Regions from separate parts of the Arthrobacter flavus genome, predicted to be linked through region 1. Evidence: predicted binding sites of a transcription regulator. Region 1 holds the regulator's gene; each other region holds the start of a gene.

The links. Region 1 encodes LexA, which represses DNA repair genes until DNA is damaged. Its sites were predicted from a motif close to TCGAACANNTGTTCGA; they were not measured.
Region 2: ABD059_RS09065 (HNH endonuclease signature motif containing protein) is a predicted target of LexA. The motif match lies at 2,614-2,629, and genes of this name have one in related genera.
Region 3: ABD059_RS05600 (LexA family protein) is a predicted target of LexA. The motif match lies at 1,118-1,133, and genes of this name have one in related genera.

The regions. Positions count from the first base shown of each region.
Region 1 is NZ_BAAAIJ010000036.1:41,142-46,464, forward strand. It holds gene ABD059_RS09295 (histidinol-phosphate transaminase) at 1-868, opposite strand, end outside; gene ABD059_RS09300 (LysM peptidoglycan-binding domain-containing protein) at 1,057-1,431, opposite strand; gene lexA (transcriptional repressor LexA) at 1,887-2,543, shown strand; gene ABD059_RS09310 (ATP-dependent DNA helicase) at 2,595-4,625, opposite strand; gene hflX (GTPase HflX) at 4,618-5,323, opposite strand, start outside.
Region 2 is NZ_BAAAIJ010000035.1:6,940-12,262, forward strand. It holds gene ABD059_RS09055 (ATP-dependent DNA helicase RecG) at 1-1,800, shown strand, start outside; gene ABD059_RS09060 (hypothetical protein) at 1,935-2,315, opposite strand; gene ABD059_RS09065 (HNH endonuclease signature motif containing protein) at 2,642-4,216, shown strand; gene ABD059_RS09070 (hypothetical protein) at 4,400-4,543, shown strand; gene ABD059_RS09075 (hypothetical protein) at 4,595-4,804, opposite strand; gene ABD059_RS09080 (IS110 family RNA-guided transposase) at 5,189-5,323, shown strand, end outside.
Region 3 is NZ_BAAAIJ010000015.1:8,851-14,173, forward strand. It holds partial or broken gene ABD059_RS05590 (IS1634 family transposase) at 1-152, shown strand, start outside; gene ABD059_RS05595 (recombinase family protein) at 344-1,009, shown strand; gene ABD059_RS05600 (LexA family protein) at 1,153-1,578, shown strand; gene ABD059_RS05605 (Y-family DNA polymerase) at 1,737-3,050, shown strand; gene ABD059_RS05610 (DUF6036 family nucleotidyltransferase) at 3,047-3,607, opposite strand; gene ABD059_RS05615 (helix-turn-helix domain-containing protein) at 3,604-4,200, opposite strand; gene ABD059_RS05620 (hypothetical protein) at 4,259-5,089, opposite strand.

The DNA.
Region 1 (5,323 bases):
GTTGCACCTTGATGTTTTCCACGTTGGCAAGCAACAGGTCAGAGTGGGTCAGGGCCGCGTTCGCTGCCGCCTGGGTAATGGCCGACAGGTGGTAGGGCAAGCGGACCAGTCGGAGCGCGTCAGCGACTTCGGGCGCCGACGCCAGGTAGCCGAGCCTTGTCCCGGCCATCGCGAAGGCCTTGCTCATTGTGCGGGATACCACCAGCCGTTCCCGTCCTGCCAACAGGCTCAGGGCACTCACGGTGCCCGAGTGGGCGAACTCCGCGTAGGCCTCATCGACGATGACGATCGCCTGGGCGTCCTCGCTGGCCTCGTACACCGCTTCCACCACGTCCAGGCCCAGCGCTGAGCCGGACGGGTTGTTGGGTGAGCAGAGGAAGACCAGGTTGGCGCCGGACTGTCGGACTTCACGGGCCGCGTCCTCGGCGTTGAGGTCGAACTTCTCATTTCCCCGACCTGCGATGTAGCGGGTGCCGGTGCTGCTCGCCAGTAGCGGATACATGGAGTAGGTCGGGGGGAAGCCGATTGCGGATCGGCCCGGTCCGCCGAAGGCTTGCAGAAGGTGCTGCAGCACCTCGTTTGATCCGTTGGCAGCCCACAGGTTCTCCGGCGTCAGGCCGTGGCCGAGGTAGCGCGCCAAATTGGTCCGGAGTTCAGTGAATTCCCGGTCTGGGTAGCGGTTCAAACCCACGACTTCCCTGCTGACCGCCTCGACGATTGCCTGCCGAACATCGTCCGGAACCCCGTAGGTGTTCTCGTTGACGTTGAGGAGGATGGGGACATCCAACTGTGGCGCCCCGTAGGGGTGCTTGCCCCGCAGATCATCGCGCAGGGGTAGCCGGCTCAACCGCTCAAACTGTTCGCTCACCTATCAAGGTTAAGCGTGGAGTGGTGCTGGTGCAGAATCGGTGGGTCTTCCACCGTCATCCTGGTCACCGTGGCGATCGCAGAAACTCCGCACCCGGTGGCCGAAACTGGCCGACCGGGTTGGAGGGTTCTGCGGGGATGTCCTGGCGGCGTGAGGCACTGGCCGTGGGAAGTGGCGTCCGGGCAGGCTTACCGGTTGGCGGGCACATCCAATTGCTGACCTGCCTGCAGCACTGACGTGCCCAGGCTGTTGAGCTCGACAATCTCGGAGACGACGACGCGCGGGTCGCGGTCCGGGGCGAACTCGGTAGCCAACTGCCAGATGGTTTCCCCGGCCGCAACGCTGACACTGACGGTCTGGGTGACCTCGCCGCCTTCGGCCGAGGCTTTCGCGGGCGAGTTGAAGAATCCGGCCAGCATCAGGGCAGCTGATGCCAGCAGGACGATCGGCAATCCGACCAGCAGAAGCCGGCCCCTGCGCGTGAGCCGCAGCTTGGTGGGGCTACCCTTGGTCGAGCCGCTCTCGGTGGTGGGGAAATTCTGGTGCGTGGTGATGACAGACATGGATACACCTCTCTGTACTCTCGAATCAGTCCATTCGGTGCCGGGGTATGAATCCGGCACCAACCCTGAAGGTTGAAGAAGATGTTCGAGCTAAAACCGGCCATTCCCGTTTTGTTCGAACTTATCTTCGAATTACTGCTGGTTTATTTTTAGCACTGATTGACGAACTTTGTCGAGACACGATCGAACAAATGTTTGAAAACGGGTTCCAACTCCCATACCGTTAGGGCAAGGATGAAGGTTCGGGATCCAGCAGAAACCAGCACATCATCCGCCACTGACAAAATAAGCTCGGCCCCCAAAACACAGGGATCTGCCGGGGTCCATGGATTCTTATCGAAGGGACAGCGACCGTGAAAGAGTCCGCCGAACCACTGGGCGAGCAGAGCTCAGACATTCCCCCGGCAGCCCTACCAACCCGTGGCCGCCCACGTGGCCGTCAGGTGCCCAAGGGCATGACGCCCCGGCAGAAGAAGATCCTTGAGACCATCCAGCGAGCGATCGGAACCAACGGCTATCCACCCTCAATGCGGGAGATCGGGGACACGGTGGGGCTCGCCAGCCTCTCCAGCGTCACGCATCAGCTGTCGCAGCTGGAACGGATGGGGTACCTCCGGCGAGACCCCAAGCGCCCTCGCGCCATGGAGATTCTGCTGCCTCTGACCCTTGACCACGATCAGCGCAGTGGTGACGAAGGATCGGACCGCGGCACGCTGCCCGACGTCGGCGGCGCAATCGATGCAGCAATGGTCCCGATGGTGGGACGGATCGCCGCCGGTGGGCCGGTGCTGGCCGATCAGGTGGTGGAAGACGTCATGCCCCTACCCCGCCAACTGGTGGGTCACGGCGATTTGTTCATGCTGCGCGTCTATGGCGACTCGATGATTGACGCCGCCATTTGCGACGGTGACTGGGTAGTGGTCCGCCGCCAGCAGGAGGCACAGAACGGTGACATTGTGGCCGCACTCCTCGACGACGAGGCGACGGTCAAGACGTTCCGCCAACGTGACGGCCACACCTGGCTGCTCCCTCAGAACACCCAGTACGAGCCGATCCTGGGAGACCTTGCCACGATCATGGGCAAGGTTGTCTCGGTGATGCGCGCCCTCTAACCCGCTGGGAAGTTAGCTCTGGCAGGCTAGAAGGGCCGGAGCCCACCGGCGCTAGCTATTCGGCGGTGTGGGTTTGCCGGCCAGTCGCTTCAGGACGCCGACCGCCGTCGAGCGGTCAGTGGTGGACCAGAAGGGCGGCAGCGCGGCACGCAGGAAGGATCCGTAGCGTGCGTTGGCAAGCCGGGAATCGAGAATGGCCACCACCCCCTTGTCCTCGGCCGCGCGGATGAGGCGGCCGGCACCCTGGGCGAGCCGGACGGCCGCGTGGGTCGCCGAGACACTCATGAAGCCATTTCCGCCGGCTTTCGCCACGGCCCGCGTGCGTGCAGTCATGAGGGGGTCGTCGGGGCGCGGGAAGGGAATACGGTCGATGGTGACCAGCCTGCAGGACCGGCCCGGCACATCGACGCCCTGCCAGAGTGACATGGTGCCGAAGAGGCAGGTGTCCGGTTCCTCCGAAAACTGTTTGACCAGCGCTGACATTGACGATTCGCCCTGGCACAGAATGTCAAAGTCGACCCGGGGGCGCAGGGCTTCGGCCGCGTCCTCGGCAGCACGACGGGAAGAGAACAGTCCCAGCGCTCCGCCCCGTGACGCTTTGAGGAGTACCTCCAGTTCGTCGAGCTGCTCAGGTGAGGTGCCCCGCTCCGGCTTGGGCAGATCCTTCGCGACATACAGCACGCCCTGCTTCGGATAGTCGAAAGGACTGCCGACGTCGACGCCGGTCCACGACGGCGCCGAGGCACCCGCAAGACCCAGCGAACCGGCAACCGGCCCGAACTCGGATCCGATGGCGAGCGTTGCCGAGGTCAGGACCACTGTGTGATCCGCGAACAATCCCTCCCGCAGCTTCCCAGCCACGGACAGCGGAGCAATGTTGATGGTCGCGGGGGCGTCGTCGTCGGGCTGTGAATACCCGGTGCCCGGCGAGAAGGTGCTGGGCCGTGATGCCCAGAGCACCTCCCCGGCCGGAGTGGCCGTCAGCAGCCGCTCGCACAGTTCGAAGACGGCGAGGACATGGGACTTTGCCATCTGACGTCCGCCGTCGGCTGGGGTCGGCCCGTCTCCCTTGGCATCCGAGAGCACTGCCCGGCAGGCTTCGCGGACCTGGGTGATCGCCGTCTCCTGCTCCTCGGTGAGTCCGGCGGCCATCAATCCCGTGGGAATCGCCGTGACGGTCGATTCGAAGAAGCGGTTGGCGGAGTCGAGGGCCTCGGTGGCGATTGACAGGTGCCGCCGTGCGGCCGACGCGGCCGCGGAGATCATCCCCGCCGACAGCTGGCCGGAGACCGCGCCGGTGACCCGGTCATGCAGTTCGTGGGCTTCGTCGATGACGACGACGTCGTACTCGGGCAGCACCGCAAGCCCTTCGAAGGCGCTGATTGCGAGCATCGCGTGGTTGGTGATGACGATGTCCGCGTCACCTGCCTTCGCCCGGGCCCGTTCACTGAAGCATTCCGCAGCGACCGGGCACTTTTGTGCGCCGAGGCACTCCATGCTGGTCACCGATACCTGCCGCCACGCCTGCTCGCTCACACCCGGGGTGAGCTCGTCCCGGTCTCCCGTGTCGGTGGTTTCGGCCCATTCCCGGAGCCTGACAACCTCGCGGCCCAGCGGGGTGGCCGGGCCGGCGGAAGGGTGCGGTGCGGCGGTGTCCTCGCCAAGGCTAAACAGCGCATCGGGTGCCCCCTCTTCGGGGAATCCCCCGCCCGTTTTGTGCTTGCAGACGTAATTGCCGCGCCCTTTGAGGAGCACCACGTCGACGGGGCGGGGCAACTTGCCTTTGAGGGCCTTCAACAGCCGGGGTACGTCGCGTCCGACTATCTGGGCCTGCAACGCCAGTGTGGCGGTGGAGACGATGGCCGGCTTGTCGTGGGTCAGGGCGTGGGAGATCAACGGGATCAGGTAGGCCAACGACTTACCGGTGCCCGTGCCCGCCTGCACCAGCAGGTGGTCCCCGCTTGTTAACGCCTCGGCGACCCGCTGGGTCATCTCATGCTGACCCACCCGGTTCTCGCCGCCCATGGCTTCGACGGCGGCATCAAGAAGTTCCAGCGGCCCCGTGGTACCGCTGTCAGGCATGCTGGCGGAATTCCTCCAGATCGGCGGCAAGACCCTCGCGGACCATGACGTCGAGTCGGGTGCCCGATTCAACGTGCTCGAGGGTCAGAATCTCGGCGTCGGACTGGTGCAGCCGGCTGACGACGTCGCCGCGCTCGTACGGCACGAGAAGGGTCAGCTTCACGCTCGGCCGGGGAATAGCGGCGCTGACAGCCTCGAGGAGCTCGGCGATCCCCTCGCCCGTCCGGGCTGACACCACCACGTGCCGGGGCTCGCGCTGCCGCAGGCGTTCAATCACGAACGGATCCGCGGCATCGGCCTTGTTCAGGACAATGATTTCGGGGACCTTGCGGGCGTCGACCTCCGAGAGCACTTCCCGCACGGCGGCGATCTGCCCCTCCGGATCGGGGTGCGACACATCCACTACATGAAGGATCAGGTCCGAGTCGGCAATTTCCTCAAGCGTTGAGCGGAAGGCCTCCACCAGCTGGGTGGGCAGCGACCTGACGAACCCCACCGTATCGGCGAGGGTGTACCCCAGCCCATCGGCTGTCTCTGCCTTACGAACTGTCGGATCCAGGGTGGCGAACAGCGCGTTCTCCACCAAGACGCCAGCGTCGGTGAGGCGGTTCAGCAACGAGGATTTGCCGGCGTTCGTGTAGCCAGCGATGGCGACCGAGGGGATCTCATTACGACGGCGGTTGGCCCGCTTCGTTTCC
Region 2 (5,323 bases), on a different contig from region 1:
TCATTGCTCGACGACGACGGGTCCGTCGACCCCGATCTTCTCGAGGCTCCGCTTCCGGTGTACCCGGCGTCGGCGAAGGTTCCCAGCGAAACCATCAAGAAGGCAGTCGGTACGCTGCTCGACAGACTGGTGCACTCACAGTTCAATGATCCAATCCCGCCGGACATTACGCGCCGGGACAAGCTGATGAATATCACCCAGGCCTATGAGCTGATCCATCGTCCCCACGCGATCGAAGACACCTACCGAGCCAAGCACCGCTTCCGCTACCAGGAGGCGCTGGTTCTGCAGACGGCACTGGCCCGACGTCGGGCGCTCACCTCGCAGGAGGAGGCGACGTCGCGCCGTCCACGCCCGGGTGGACTGCTGGACCAATTCGACTCCCAGCTGCCCTTCACCCTCACCAACGGGCAGAAAGTTATTGGGGAGACCCTCGCTGAGGACCTGTCTTCTTCCCACCCCATGAATCGGCTCCTGCAGGGTGAGGTGGGCTCCGGTAAGACGCTTGTCGCTCTTCGGGCGATGCTGCAGGTGATCGACTCCGGTGGTCAGGCTGCGCTGTTGGCGCCGACCGAGGTGCTTGCCGCACAGCATCTGCAATCGATCACCCGGACGTTGGGGCCATTGGCCATGGGAGGGATGCTCGGGGGAGCAGCTGATGGAACCAAGGTGGTCCTGCTGACCGGCTCGATGTCCACAGCGCAGCGCAAGCACGCAATGCTTGACGCGGCAACGGGTGACGCCGGGATTGTGATTGGGACCCATGCCCTGCTGTCCGAGAATGTGAGCTTTTTTGACCTCGGGCTCATCGTGGTGGATGAACAGCACCGCTTCGGTGTCGAACAACGCGACGTGTTGCGGTCTAAAGCCACCAATTCGCCGCATGTGCTGGTGATGACCGCAACCCCCATTCCCCGGACGGTCGCGATGACGGTGTTCGGCGACCTAGATGTATCCACCTTGACCGAGTTGCCTGCCGGTAGGGCGCCGATCACCACCCACGAGGTCGGCCTCACCGAACATCCTGCCTGGATTCAGCGAATTTGGGCGCGGGCCAGGGAGGAGATCGACGCCGGGCGTCAGGTGTACGTGGTGTGTCCCAAGATTGGCGACCAAGAAGAGGACTCCACGGCGGTAGAGCTCTACTCGCCCGATGGGCCGCCTGACAGCCGGGGTTCTCAGCCGGAACTCACGTCGGTCAATGAGTTGTTCGAAACGCTGCAGGAAATGCCGGTCATGCAGGGTGTGTCGATTGGGCTGTTGCATGGGCGGCTGGATCCTGTCGAGAAGTCAGCGACCATGGCTCGCTTCAATGACGGAAGCGTTCAGCTGCTGGTCTCCACCACGGTGATCGAGGTAGGTGTGGATGTTCACAACGCCACAATGATGGTGATCATGGATGCGGACCGGTTCGGTATTTCGCAGCTGCATCAGCTGAGGGGGCGCGTTGGTCGTGGTGGGCATCCCGGAACCTGTCTGCTGGTGACTCAGCTTGACCCCGAGCATCCCAGCAGGGAGAGGCTGGCGGCTGTCGCGTCGACTACCGACGGCTTCGAGCTGTCGCAGAAGGATCTTGAGCTTAGGCGCGAAGGCAACATTCTCGGGGCCTCGCAGTCCGGTGGGCGGTCGGCGTTGAGGTTCCTGCGCGTGGTCAAGGACGTGAAAATCATTGAGAAGGCTCGCGAAGATGCCCAGCAGATTGTGGCGCTCGACGTCGATCTGGTGGATCATCCAGACCTCGCTGAGGCAATGGACCTCTACCTGAATCCCGAGAAGGAAGCCTTCCTGGAGCGGGGCTAACCCTGCTGGGAATTGAGGTCGTCCAAGGGGACGACGGACTTCAGACCCAGTCCAATCAGGAAAGAATCAAAGACATCTTCGGTAAAGCTTCCATCGTGTCCGGGGTCGCACCAGATCGTCCGTAGGGGGATCGGCTACTGCACATCATCGTGGGTGGCCGAGCGCGCGGCGCGATTGGCCACCGCGGCGGAACGGAGGAGCACCATGGTCTGAGCGATAAGCGCGAGGAACGCAACACCTGTCCCAGTTGGACCACCAGCTATTAGTTGAACCACCGCTGCGGTCACCAGCCCGGCGCCTGCCACCGGCCACATTATTTTCACCACCGGAAGGGCCGCCGTGTGCCCGGCAACCCACGCCGCTGAGGACGCCCTGGTGTACCGGGTGCGGATCCCGGCGGACGCGTTTGCACCAATGAGGCCCTCAGCTGCCTGGCGTGTAACGGCAACGCAGATGGCTGGCAGGAGCAAGATGGTGAACGAGAGAAGAATTAGGCCGATCAATTCCTCAGGCACTGCCCTCCAACCGGGCACCGTGGACGTCAGAAGCATCGAGCCACACTCCACTCGGGGGAGGTGTGCACGTTCGTCCGAAAGCTATTGCAGTCATGCCATTGAGCTTATCGAGTCACCTGATACTCCACGATTCCTTTGTCTCGGGGTGGTAGCTTCGGGTTCACATGTGGCCGCACCAACGGCACCCTGGACCATTCATCGGCGGACGACGCCATCAGTAGCGCATGGTGGCAGGTCATGAAGGTGTGGAGGACTAGTGATCACTCCTTCTCCACATTGGCCGCCTTCGCTGGATCATTCGAATCTATATTCGATAAAATTGAAACATGGCAATCACCCCTTTCGAGCAGCAGACAGATACTCCTCGGTATCTCGCCTGGTTGAACACCGAGCTGTCGGGGATTGCTGATTCTTTTCGGGCCGAGAGTCTGATCATGCCTACCCGAGAACTCGCCGAGATCGCAGTGGCTATCGAACAGGTTGCCAGAACTGCCGAGCAACTTCAGCTGATTGCGGCACACGCGGTGGAACATCAGAATGTGGCAGTAGTCGGTGAGTCTGACCAGCGGATGAGTCTTGGAACGTCCGACGACGACTCCGCCAAGGGAGCGCTGAACCGCACCGGGTGCAGAGACAACGCAGAGTATCTTCGGAACACTTTGCGGATCAGCAAGAGTGATGCGAGGCGGCGGATTCGTGTATCCGGCCAGGTTTTGCCGACGGTTCAGCTGAATGGTCAGCCAATCGCCCCTCGGCTTGAACATCTGGGGGCTGCGATTGCTCGATCGGAGGTCAGCAGCCAGGCTGCCACCCTAATCAGTTCGGCCATGGAAAGAGTCAAGCCGTTTGCTTCGACCAAGGATCTGGACGAGATGGAAGCCACTCTGACTCGGCAGGCAGTTGTCTCGGATCTGGATGTGCTCAGGGTGCTGATTCAGCGGTGGGAGAGTTTGCTCAACCCTGATGGCTCTGAGCCAACCGAAGAGGTGTTGCGTGCACGGCAGGGAGTCTTTCTTCGGGGCAAGCGTCACGGTCTGCATTTTATGGAGATCTCGGCGACGGACGAACAGTTCGAAGACCTGATCACGGTGATGTATTCAGCCACCAATCCGAGGGCCAGGGCAGGGCTGTCGGCTGCCGAAGCCGAAAAGCTGGGTGGTCTGGCTAAGACTTTAGGTGCAGGTGCAGACTCTTTGAGCGCTGAGCCTAGCTTGTTTGGTTCATCCGGAGATTCAGCTGCTCAGGGAGCAGCGATCATTGCGGATGACGAGCTTGATCGGTCGACGTGGGCGCAGCAGTTGCTGGATGGCCTGGTGGGTGCATGTCGTATTGCTTTGGCTAGCAGCAAGCTTTCTGATGCCGGAGGAATGCGGCCGCAGGTGTTGGTCACCATCAACTACAAGGACCTGGTGGCCGATGTTGGTAGAGCTGGTCATGCGGCGTTTGGCGGTTTGATCAGTGCTCGGTCGATTCGTCGGATTGCCTGTGATGCGAATGTTTTGCCAGTGGTGCTGGGAACGCAAGGCCAAATCCTCGATGTGGGCAATCCTCGTCGTTTGTTTCCTCCCACTATCCGTAAGGCGTTGACCGCGCGGGATGGTGGATGTGCTTTTCCAGATTGCATGATGCCGTCGCCTTGGACCGAGGGTCATCACATCATTCCGTGGAGTCGAGGTGGACCGACCACCGTGGACAACGGGGTGTTGCTTTGTACCAGGCATCATCATCTGCTTCACCAGGAGGAGTGGAAGATCGAGGTGAGGGACCGAATTCCGTGGTTTGTTCCGCCGCGGTATATCGATCCGGCGCAGAGACCTCGGCAGAACCACTATCACCGGGATCATCCCTATCACCGGGACTATCCCCAGCGGCAGGATCGCAATCCGTCGGTCTCGAGTTGACGCCCTATCCGAGACGAAACGATCCAACTCACTCCAGCAGTAGTGCAGCTGGCAGCGGCAGTCGTGGCTCTACTCACCGCACGCGCAGTGGTCAGAACGCACAAACGCTCCCGAGCAGTAACTCGGAAGCGTAAGCGTCGTGCAAAGAGGTAGTCACACAATCCGTGGTCGTAACCAAAGCGGTTGCGGCCACCGGCCCTTCTCCAATTTTATCCACTCATCACCAGAAAGGAAGCGCTCTACATGGATCTGCTCAACCTGATCCTGGCCGTGGTTGTCCTGGTGCTCATCATTACCGCGTGGGAAGCCACCCGCCACACCAACTAACTCGACAGCTAGAAACACCGACAAGAGAGCTGGCTAGCCCACCAGGGCCGGTCAGCTCTCGGTTAGCGCGGCAGCGTTCTTCTGTTTCCGTCGGCGCTCTGACCACCTGACGATGACATGGGTGATGAGTAGGCCGCAAAGAATCGAGATAAGCCCACGACTGAGCAGGGAAAGTTCAGTGAAAACGTCCAGAGCGATATTGACAGCAAAGGTGCTCAAAACACTCACTATGACGATCAGGTACTGGCTCATAGGTCGCATGCACTTCATCCTGTCACTGCAGTAGCACCCGTAACAACCGGGTAAACCAGGAACATACAAGCCGTCCTCCGCTGCGCTGCGGGCTGTGCTGCCGCCGGCTGATACGTCGCCACCGGCAGGAACTTTTCTTTTTGCTGCTGTCCTTATGTTGTTGAGTAGGTAGTTCGCGGGGCAGTTGTAGTGTCTTGGCTACCCAGGGGTGATGGGTATGGCTTTTGCTGCTGTGCCGGACAGTTGTTACGGCTTCGAAGGATTGGCCGCCTGTCGCTTCGATGATGGCCCGACCGCTGATTGAGAGACGCGACAAGAAATGATCGCTGGATAAGGACACGACGGCGAGGTTATCTGCTGGGCTTCATATTCGAACGATGAAGGGAGACCGCTTTGTTGCAATTGTGGGCCGGGATAGACGCCGGCAAAACCCATCACCACTGCGTCGTCATTGACGAGGAGGGGGCCCGTTTGTTCTCTCAGAGGGTAGCCAATGACGAGGCAGACCTGCTGGATTTGATGGGAAGC
Region 3 (5,323 bases), on a different contig from region 1:
CTGCCCAAGTGGTGGGGACCGAGAGCCGATTGCTCTTCGAGTCGCTGAAGTCAGTGTTCATCTCGCTGGGTTTCGATGCTGTCGGTCATGAGGTGTTCACCGATCCGGTGATGTCCCGGATCGTGGAGCTGACCTCGCTGCTGGATGCTGGCCCTACACATGTGATGTTCCTTCAGCCTTCGCGATTCATCGTCTTACAAACACCAGCTCGGTAGAACACATCAAAAGCGATCCATTTTTCCAAAGATTTTGTCTCTGGCTGTCCTATCAACCCCGTCCCACTTGATCCATCTCACGAGTCCTCGACGAATAATGACACACCCAAGGGCTACCGTTTGTGAGCATGGGACTTCTACTCGGTTACGTCAGGACCTCCACCACTGATCAGCACGGCCGGATGCAGTTCGATGCTCTCATCGAAGCCGGTGTGCCGGAGAAACGAATCTGGTTCGACCAGCTCTCAGGATCCAAGGCTTCGAAGGAACGTCCAGCAATGATCAAGTTGTTGGAATACGCCCGCGAAGAGGACGAAATCCTGGTCTACCGGATCGACCGACTCGGGAGATCACTGCTCGACATTCTGAATACCGTTGCCCTTATGCAGGAGCGCGGCATCCGCCTGCGTTCCCTGGTCGACAAGATTGATCCCTCCACAGCTCAGGGACGACTCCAGTTGGCCCTGTTCGCTACCTTGGCCGAGTACGAGCGCGAACTGATCAACGAACGGGTCCGCGATGGTATTGCGGCGGCCAAGGCTCGCGGAGTCCGGTTCGGACAGAAACCCGTTGACCAGTCCAAGGTTGAAGACAAGCTGCGGCTCGCCCGTCGAGAGCTGGCCGAAGGCAAGACCGCGGAGAGAGCGGCCGGGGCCGTCGGTTGGTCCCGGTCGACCCTGTACCGCTATCTGAAGGAATACGGAACGGAGCAGCCTCCCACTGACGGGGTGGTCGCCATAGGCCGGGGGCGTTCACAGTACGCGGACAGTGAGCCACTGCCTCGACGGACCTAGGCACTCCCGGGGCCACTTGCGACTCTGTCTGAAGCCCCGGCTGCGCCATCTTAGGACCGTAGATAATAGCCGTGACGTGTTCGATTCTCTGGTGCTAAGCTGATTTTTTCGAACATCTGTTCTATTTGAGGTATTTCGTGACGATAGTAATAGGGGTAGTACGGCTGCACCCGGTGCAGCCCGTGCAACTGACAGAAATTAGTCCAATCTCGGTTCCGGCGGGTTTCCCCTCCCCCGCCCAGGACTATTACGACGGTGGGATCGACCTCAACAAGCATCTCATCGCCGATACGACCTGTACCTTCATCGTCCGGGTCTCCGGAGACTCCATGTCCGACGCCGGCATCAGCGACGGGGATGAACTCATTGTGGACCGGTCGCTGGAACCCACCGACGGATGCGTGGTGGTCGCCATCCTGGATGGGGAACTGACGATCAAGCGGCTGAAGCTGGGTCCGAACGGGGTCGTCCTGAAGGCGGAGAACCGGGACTACCCGGACATCACCGTCGCCGAACTCTCAGACCTTTCCGTGTGGGGCGTCGTCACCCGCTGCCTGCACTACGTCTGATGCGCACCGCCCGAGTCGTGCCCTATCTGTAAACATCGCGGTCGGATTCTTACACTTAGCCGAGGTGCATCGTGAAAGCTGAATCTGAGTTGTGGCCTGCTCAGGCCGCCGCACCCCTGCAGCCTCTTCCGCCCGAGCCGGTGAGTCCCGATCATCCCGTGCGCCACCCGTCGGCGGCCGACACCAGCCGGCGGAAGCCCTCCCGGATTGCCTTGGTGGACGCGAACAGTTTCTACGTCAGCTGTGAACGCGTTTTCGACCCATCCCTGGCCGGGGTGCCGACGGTCGTGCTGTCCAACAACGATGGCTGCGTGGTCGCCAGGAGCAATGAAGCCAAGGCCTTGGGCATCCCCATGGGTGAGCCCTGGTTCAAGCTCGCCGCCCGCGCCAAAGAGTGGGGCCTGGTCCAGAGATCCAGCAATTACGAGCTCTACGGTGACCTGAGTGCCCGCTTCATGGAGCTCCTGGGTCGGCACACGAACGCCTTGGAGGTGTACTCGGTTGATGAAGCATTTTTGGGATTGAACGGTGAGCCGGAGGAGCTGGTCACCGAGGGTCAGCAGATCCGTCGTACTGTACTGCGGAACACCGGATTGCCGGTCTGTGTGGGGATCGCGCCGACGAAAACCCTGGCGAAGTTCGCGAACCGGATCGCAAAGCAGAACCCGGCCATGAATGGTGTCTGCAACCTGGACACCATGCCACCGGCCCACGTCGACCACATTATGTCGCGGGTGCCGGTGACCGGCATCTGGGGTATCGCCGGCCGGCTCGGGAAACGCCTGAACTCCATGGGCATCTTCACGATCGCTGACCTGAAAGCCTCCGACCCGGTGGTGATGCGCAAGAAGTTCTCCGTGTTGATGCAGCGGACCATCCTGGAGTTGAACGGGATCCCGTGCATTGAGATCGAGCTGGAACGCGAAGACAAGAAGCAGATGATCTTCTCCCGATCCTTCTCCACTCCGGTCACGACCATCGCCGAGATGCACCAGGTGTTGAGCATTTACGCTCAATCGGCGGCCGCCCGGCTAGCCAAAGGTGAGCAGCTCGCGAAGGTGATGAACGTCTTCGCCGGCACCTCGCACTTCCATCAGAGTGCCTCCTCGTTCCCGTCGGTGACGGTGAAGCTGCCAGCCCCGACCGCGGATCCGGTCATCCTGACGAAGGCGGCCGTCGGAGCCCTGGACGGGGTCCTCATGGAGGGTGTCCCGTACGCGCGGGCCGGGGTGATACTCACCGACCTCTCCCCCGCCGGCTACCAACCCCAGTTCGATGAGTTCGTCTCCGTGCACGAGCACCGCAACATTGGTGATCTGCTCGGCAAGGTCAAAGGCAAGTACGGGACCGCCAGTATTGGCCTCGGCCGAGCCGGGATGTTAGCCCCGCCAGACTGGACGATGAGCCGGAAGCATTCCTCGCCGCGGTACACGACCGAATGGGCTGAACTGCCGGTCGTCAAAGCCAGCTAAGTGCCTCCGCCGTCCCCTCTGAACTTTCCTGCGTTGATCGACTCTTCGGCTACAAGAAGGTAGTTTTCGCGGGTGGCATTGAGCGACAGCGAGTGGTTCCCGTACTTAAGATAGGCGATCCGAACTAGCGTTTCGGGGTCCTCGATACCGAGAGCTAAAGCGATCAGACCAAGATCCTCTATGTCCTTCTGGCGCTCCGCCGCAAGCTTCATGGCGGCGAGGGTCTGCAGGTCAGCAATCCGTACTGCCTTCGAGGTCCCTGCGGGGCCAGCGATCCACGCCGTTTCTTCGGGCAGGTGAGCCGCGGCGTTTGAATTGAGCCACTTGCTTGGCAAGCCGAACACGGCTGCCATCTCTTCGACGACTTCATCAACGATGATGGCGCTGGCATACTGGGCGTCAATGTCGTCGGTCGCGCGATCAATTATCCTGTGAAGGAGCAGGGCCGCTCCTCCAACAATCTGTATGTCGAGAGCAACCCCGCGCTTGCTCAGCCGATCTTCCAGGTCGGCAAGCAGCCTCAGTACGTCGGCTGATTCGAGCCCCGGCCGACTCATACCGTGGCGAGGTCCCGTTCGCGGATCCAGACGTTCATCGCCGCAAGATCAGGGGGTGTCCCCTGGCGGATCAGCTCTTTCATCCGGGACCCTACCGGGTGTATTTTCTCTGCAGGGAAGATCGGCGCTTCGGACCGCTTGGTGCGCAGAGACCATCCCGGTGCTGGCGACCCAGTGGTGGTGGCGATCCACCGGGTGATGGCGGCCAGAGCAACCAGGTAGTCGGCGTCATCGATTCGTGGGACCGAAGTGAGGCTGGGTCGCCCGTCAGCCACCGAGGAGGCGGCGTAATCCCCGATGAGACGAAGCGCGAAGCGATAGTCCTTGGCAGCCAGGGTGGCAGCGAATTCCCGGCCATAGTCCTTGGCATTCTGAGATTGAGGCTGAGCCGCAGTGATGCCAAGCCCGAGGACACCCATTACTTTGAGCGCGAGCCCGAGGGAGGAATTGTTCTTGCCTGCTTCGAGTTCGTTGATGAACTTCCTCGACACACCGCAGCTGTCCGCAACAGACTGCTGGGTCGCACCGAGCGCGCGCCGCCGCTCCCGGATGCGCCGGCCAAGGGCCGCTGAGTCTGTCAAGGATGCATTCACACGACAATTATGTCACCAACCAGTTACATTTGGAAGCCTCAAATTCGGGAACAATGCGTCAACGCACGAGTCGCAGCGCTGGGGGCCGCACCTGGGCAGCTCCTTCATCGCGCTCATGCAGCAGCCGGGTCAGACCGGTGAGCAGGTCCGCGGCAACCGCTTCAGCGAACTCCTCGGGGACCGACGGTGACGGGTCGAAGCCGATGATTTCCCCGGCTGACGTGGAGCTCACACAGGAGATCAGTGCGCCGCACGCTTCGGCGGCAGTCAGGGCAGCCTGTGTCTGGGTTTCGGAAGGCTGGAAGTAGCTGCGCCGGGGGTTCATCAGATAGGTGCAGACGACCCGCCCATCAACGACCAGCTGGTGGATGACATCGAACGGATCCACGGCCGCAGCCATGGTCCACGGGGCGCACGAGTCTTCCGGGACGCTGACCGCTGGGGCTAGCCGTACCCCGGTAACCGGGCCTCCTGGCCCCAGGGCGGGTCGGGCGGTCATACCTGCGGGCACAGTGCAGCCCGGGTAAATCCCGAAGGACGGCTGGGTCTTCAGTCCGGCAACGTACAGGCGCATCATGGTGTCCCGCCGGTCGGCAGCCGTCTCCAGAGTGGATAGCGGATTGGCGACCAGGACGCCGCTCACTTCGAGGTGCCGGGCGATGCCTTCCATGGCTGGGTAGGTCTCCGACGGCAGCCGCCAGAGGGCCGCGTCGATGTCCGGCAGCTGGAGGGACCGGTACCCCAGATCCCGGTCGGGCAAGACAGTGAATTTCGCTGGGTCGAGGTGGACAATGTCCACGCCAAGGGCGCGGAGGTGCCGGCTGAGGACGTCTCGTCCAGTTCCGGCCCGCTCCACGATGGCCAAGCGCATGCTCGGATCAGTGTTCATGAACTAGACCATGCGTAGACGCGCAGATTTAGGCGGGAACTTGGTGGTACAAGATTAGCGCGGGACCGGTCCTCTTCCCCCGACTGAGCCACCATCGGTAATTGTTGTTAGCCGTCGTATGCTTCCTCAAGAAGCGCCTTCGCTGCAGCAGCCGTGGCGACGAAGCGGTCTTCCCGAATTGCTTTCACTGGCGTTGTGTATCCAAGCCGAGGGTTCACAGTGACTGCCCACGAC